Regions from separate parts of the Clostridium sp. HCS.1 genome, predicted to be linked through region 1. Evidence: a T-box and tRNA genes for the amino acid it is inferred to sense, from the RefSeq annotation. Region 1 holds a T-box; the other holds one or more tRNA genes.
What was found. A T-box is a leader RNA that pairs with one kind of tRNA and senses whether it is charged. The one in region 1 lies ahead of ileS (isoleucine--tRNA ligase), so its partner is inferred to be a tRNA-Ile.

Region 1 (3,150 bases):
CTAATACCTCTTTATCCTTACAGATTCTATGCATAGCTGCTCTATTTTCCTTTTGATCTAAGAAGAAGCCTGTTTTTTGGCCATTTTCTAAGTCAACTATGTACTTAACACCATTTTCAATTATTTCTATATTAGTATCGAAAGGCTCAGTTAAAAAACCTTTAGTTTGTTCAAGACCTTCTATTTCTCTAGTCTTAATATCACTTCTTTCGTAAACACCCTTAGCTCCGAATTCATCAACTAATATTTTAACTATTAAGTCTCTATACTTATCCATTCCTAAAGTTGATATTTGAATTACATAGTAGTCTTCAAATTTATCTACTGTTAAGCCTGGTAAAAAGTCAGCTTCTCCAAATATAAGTCTACAAGATGAAGTGTCTATAACAGTTTTTCTATATTCATATGCTGCTTCAAATCTTCTTTTAAAGAAATCATAATTTATTTCTTCATTTATATCTCTAGTCATAATTCTAATAGTTATCTTACTTCTATCATTAATATAACCTTTTCCTATGAAGTAATTTTTGTGATTATATACTTCAATTATATCACCATTTTCATAATCGCCATCATATTCATTTATTTCATCAATATATATCCAAGGTCTGCCTTGTTCAGCTCTTTTATTTTTCCCTTTATGTAAAAAAAACTTACTTGCCATAATATAGCTCCTTCCATAATAAGTTCTATAAAATTATAACATAATTGCAAATTAAGTATAGGGGATAGGGGGAAATACTTAAAGTAAAATATAGATGAATAATGCTTATTTAATAAAATATATTTATAATGTAAAGAATTTTTAGGGAGATTATTATGATAATTAAGGCAATTGTGATACCAACACCAAAAAGAATAAGAAGATACTTAGAAAATGCTTTAATAGAAGCTAATACTAAAAGCATTAGCAAAGAAGAGCCTAGTAAGGAATTAGAACATATTAATTTATCAAAAGATAGCTTTAAAAACTATGGAATAACAATGAAAATTTTTTGAAAATAAAAAAACCACCTGTTATTAAGACAGGTGGTTTTAGGGGAGATATAATCTATATGCTAATATAGTTTGGGGGAACTATATTAGTTGTTTTCCAGATGCTTATCAATCAAATTTTGGATTGTAGGGGTACATCTGTAGCCTCTGCAACCACCTGTGCAAGCTCCTGTTGCCTTAGAAACTTCTGCTACAGTGTGTGCTCCGGCTTTGATTGCATCTTTAATTTTGGATCTTGGTATTGCCTTGCAAGTACAAACTTTAGTAATCTTATCAAGGACTTGTTCGTTTAAGTTATTTTCCACTTATCTTTCCTCCTAATATAAAGAAATAGATTAAGGAAAATAAAGGGGATAAAAAATAAATTTTTAATATTTATTCTTTATGCTTATATTATAAATATAGCAATAAAGAAAGTCAATACTAATTGATAAAAATTATTAATTAATTTTTAATATTAAATTAATTTATTATATTAATAATATTATTAACTTTTTTCTTAAATTTATGAAAATATTCTTAAATATAGACTTTTATAATATTTTACTTTGTAGTAGAATAGGTATATAATTTGTAAATTTAAAAACTGTGATTAGGAAAAGTACTTAATTGGATACTTTAAGAGAGTGGCTGTGTGGTGTGAAGTCATAGAGAAAATTAAGGAAAATCACCTATGAGTTTGAGGCTGAAAGGTTATATAGCTGATTAAGTTTTTCACGTTAGCCTGCGTTAAGGGATAGAGTATGTTTGTACTCGAAAATAAGAGTTTTTTTATGCTTATAAAAAACTTATAACCTTAGGTGGTATAGCGAATATCTTCGTCCTATTGGGCGGGGCTTTTTTATTATATAATACTTTATTAATATTAATATAAAGAGAAATCTGCATAATTAGCTTTTTATAGTTAATAATGTAAAATGTATTTAGTATTATTATAAGAAGAAAAAGTATAACCTTAAAGCAATAGCTTTTAGATATAAATTAATTAACGGAAGGAGTTTAGATATGTACAAAAAGGTTGAATTACCAAAAGGATTTGTTGGTATGGAAAAAGAAGTAGCAGATCTTTGGAAAGAAAATAACGTAATTAAAAAGAATTTTGATATGAATCAAGATGGTGAGTATTTCACTTTCTATGATGGACCTCCAACTGCAAATGGAAGACCTCACGTAGGACACGTATTAACAAGAGTTATGAAGGATATTATCCCAAGATATAAAGTTATGAAGGGGTATAAAGTTATAAGAAAAGCTGGATGGGATACTCATGGACTTCCTGTAGAACTTGAAATAGAAAAGAAACTTGGTATTTCAGGAAAAGAGCAAATAGAAAGCTATGGAGTAGAAAAATTCGTTAAAGAATGTAAAGAGTCAGTTTTCACTTATGTTAATATGTGGGAAAAGATGACTGATCAAATAGGTTACTGGGTAGATATGGAGAAGCCTTACGTTACTTATCACAACTCATATATAGAATCTGTTTGGTGGGCATTAAGCCAAATGTGGGAAAAAGGACTTTTATATAAGGGACATAAGGTAATGCCATATTGCCCAAGATGTGGAACTGGACTTTCTTCTCACGAAGTGTCACAAGGATATAAGGATGTTAAGGATTTAACTGCTATAGCTAAGTTTAAGGTTCAAGGAGAAGATAATAAATATATATTAGCATGGACAACAACTCCATGGACATTACCTTCAAATTTAGCTTTATGTGTAAATAAAGCATATGATTATATTGAAGCTAAAGTTGGTGATGAAACATTAATAGTTGCTAAAGATTTAGCTACAAAAGTATTAGGAGAAGATTACGAAGTAATCAAGGAATTTAAGGGAACTGAATTATTAGGAACAAAATATGAAAGATTGCTTCCATTTGGAAAAGTTGATGGAAAAGCTTTTGAAGTTATTCATGGTGATTATGTAACTTTATCAGATGGTACTGGTATTGTTCATATAGCACCTGCATATGGTGAAGATGATAGTTTTGTTGCTAAGCAAAATGGAATAGGATTTATAAACTTAGTAGATGCTAGTGGTAACTTTGTAGAAGAAGTAACACCATGGGCAGGGAAGTTTGTTAAGAAGTGCGATGAAAGCATAGTTAAATATTTAGAAGAAGAAAATAAATTGTTTAAAGCTGAAAAGCATACT
Region 2 (3,150 bases), 350 kb from region 1:
CTGCTTTTCTTACTATAAATGTTGCAAGTTCTCCAAAATAATCATTTAATTCTATTCCAATAAGACTAAATACTTTTAATAATAAATCACTTTGGCTACTTGAAATTTCTCCTGGTTGGTGTGACATTAAAAAGATTAATATCATCCACGCAATTAATAAAACCCATGCTATCCTCTTTTTATGTTTATCCATAAACTCTCCTTCTGTTTATATAGTTAATTTTTTTCAACTAAGTACCTATTTATATATGCAAGCGATTGTTCCAATATACTTTGACTGCCTTCTAAACCCTTAACATTAACTTCTAAATTGCATATTCTTTGCTCTACCAAAGTCATTATTTGCTTTATATCATTTAAAAGTTTTGCTTCATAAGATACTTGTACACCATCTAAGTCAACATACACCTTTTCAGGTGTATCTCCACATTTTGCGCATTGCATATATATATTATTTTTTTCTATATCCCTATAAACTTTAAAAGTATCATTATTACAACTACAGCAATTAGGCATTATTATATATTCATTTTTGCTCACATCTATATTATATCTAGATTTACATTCAGAGCAAACTAAATTTAAGCTATCTTCTTTACTTTCTAAATTAAATCTATTACCACTGCACCCATCCTTAATACACACAACAGTTCTTATCATTTTTACTCCCCCTCATTAAATAGAAAGATTACTTCTTTACAATTTAATATGCTGTATTCTAATAATTTATTCTTAAATATTAAATACACATAAAGTAAAATAGACCTAAACTTATTATTTAGATCTATTAAGTATTTGCCTATTCGTTATTTAGCTCTTTTAACTTTTCTTCTATTTCTTTTATTAATTCATCTAATGTATTCGTATTCTTTCCTGATAATACTAATTTCCTTTTTTCTAACTTTAAATCTACTAATTTTCGCTCTAAGTCATCCCTTTTGCCCATACAAACACTTCCCATCTAAGGATAAGACCTTAACCTTTGATAATAATTAATTTATTCTTATATTAATTATATATTATTTTTTATCCTATTCCTATTTAAAAATTTAGGCAATTTTTAAATTTTTTCTCTCTTTATCAACAAATAGTTACATTTATCACTTAAAATCAATATATATTAACATAATTTATGTAATATCAATTTGAAATATAATAAGATAAAAAAAAGAAGTTATATTACTATAACTTCTTGGTGGAGGTAAAGGGATTCGAACCCTTGACCCCTTGCGTGCAAGGCAAGTGCTCTCCCAACTGAGCTATACCCCCAAATATGGTGGACCTTCAGGGACTCGAACCCCGGGCCGACCGGTTATGAGCCGGTTGCTCTAACCAACTGAGCTAAAGATCCTTATTCACCTGGCAACGTCCTACTCTCCCACACAGTCTCCCATGCAGTACCATCGGCGCTGTAGAGCTTAACTTTCCTGTTCGGAATGGAAAGGAGTGTTTCCTCTACGCCATCATCACCAGATCACATTAACATTATATTGTAAATCAAATATACTGTCAACTACTTTTTTAGAGAACTTTATTCTCTGAAAATTGCACATGAATGAGAGCCAAAATCTTTGATTTTGTTTCTCGAATTTACTCAACTTGTTGAGTTTCATTCTTGAATATTTATTGGTCAAGCCCTCGACCTATTAGTATCAGTCAGCTAAATATGTTACCACACTTACACCTCTGACCTATCAACCTTGTGTTCTTCAAGGGGTCTTACTAGCTTATGCTATGGGAAATCTCATCTTGAGGGGGGCTTCACGCTTAGATGCTTTCAGCGTTTATCCCTTCCCGACTTAGCTACCCAGCCATGCTCCTGGCGGAACAACTGGTGCACCAGAGGTCAGTCCATCCCGGTCCTCTCGTACTAAGGACAGCTCCTCTCAAATTTCCTACGCCCGCGACGGATAGGGACCGAACTGTCTCACGACGTTCTGAACCCAGCTCGCGTGCCGCTTTAATGGGCGAACAGCCCAACCCTTGGGACCTACTACAGCCCCAGGATGCGACGAGCCGACATCGAGGTGCCAAACCTCCCCGTCGATGTGGACTCTTGGGGGAGATCAGCCTGTTATCCCCGAGGTAGCTTTTATCCGTTGAGCGATGGCCCTCCCACGAGGTACCACCGGATCACTAAGCCCGACTTTCGTCCCTGCTCCACTTGTGGGTGTCGCAGTCAGGCTCCCTTCTGCCTTTGCACTCTACGAACGATTTCCGACCGTTCTGAGGGAACCTTTGGGCGCCTCCGTTACATTTTAGGAGGCGACCGCCCCAGTCAAACTGCCCACCTAACAATGTCCTGTCACCAGATTCATGGCGTCCAGTTAGAATCCCAATACTATCAGGGTGGTATCCCAAGGTTGACTCCACCAAGGCTGACGCCCTAGTTTCTCAGTCTCCCACCTATCCTGTACAGACAATATCGGAACTCAATGCTAAGCTACAGTAAAGCTCTACGGGGTCTTTCCGTCCAATCGCGGGTAGCGAGCATCTTCACTCGCACTACAACTTCGCCGGATTTGCAGTTGAGACAGTGCCCAAGTCATTACGCCATTCGTGCGGGTCAGAACTTACCTGACAAGGAATTTCGCTACCTTAGGACCGTTATAGTTACGGCCGCCGTTTACTGGGGCTTAAGTTCACACCTTCGCTTGCGCTAAGTGTTCCCCTTAACCTTCCAGCACCGGGCAGGCGTCAGCCCCTATACATCAGCTTACGCTTTAGCAGAGACCTGTGTTTTTGCTAAACAGTTGCTTGGGCCTATTCTCTGCGGCCTGCTCTCGCAGGCACCCCTTCTCGCTAACTTACGGGGTCAATTTGCCTAGTTCCTTAACTGCAATTCTTCCGATGGCCTTAGGATTCTCTCCTCATCTACCTGTGTCGGTTTGCGGTACGGGCACTATTTCTCTCTCTAGATGCTTTTCTTGGAAGCAGGGAATCAGATACTTCAGCCTAAATGGCCTTCCCCATCACACCTCAGGATTGTTAAGACGGATTTGCCTATCTTAACTCCCTAAATGCTTAGACTAGCATTTCCAATCGCTAGCACATCCTATCCTTCTCCGTCACACCATCGATAATAACGATAATAGTGGTATTGGAATATCAACCAATTGTCCATCACCTACGCCTTTCGGCCTCGGCTTA

Region 2: it encodes a tRNA-Ile, which carries the amino acid that the T-box ahead of ileS (isoleucine--tRNA ligase) is inferred to sense. The anticodon was not compared.

The regions. Positions count from the first base shown of each region.
Region 1 is NZ_CP170704.1:128,722-131,871, forward strand. It holds gene ACFYH6_RS00595 (class I SAM-dependent rRNA methyltransferase) at 1-664, opposite strand, end outside; gene ACFYH6_RS00600 (hypothetical protein) at 820-999, shown strand; gene ACFYH6_RS00605 ((2Fe-2S)-binding protein) at 1,083-1,301, opposite strand; T-box leader at 1,576-1,825, shown strand; gene ileS (isoleucine--tRNA ligase) at 2,002-3,150, shown strand, end outside.
Region 2 is NZ_CP170704.1:3,566,733-3,569,882, forward strand. It holds gene ACFYH6_RS17115 (VanZ family protein) at 1-193, opposite strand, end outside; gene ACFYH6_RS17120 (hypothetical protein) at 217-660, opposite strand; gene ACFYH6_RS17125 (hypothetical protein) at 800-946, opposite strand; tRNA gene ACFYH6_RS17130 (tRNA-Ala) at 1,194-1,269, opposite strand; tRNA gene ACFYH6_RS17135 (tRNA-Ile) at 1,275-1,351, opposite strand; rRNA gene rrf (5S ribosomal RNA) at 1,358-1,474, opposite strand; rRNA gene ACFYH6_RS17145 (23S ribosomal RNA) at 1,627-3,150, opposite strand, start outside.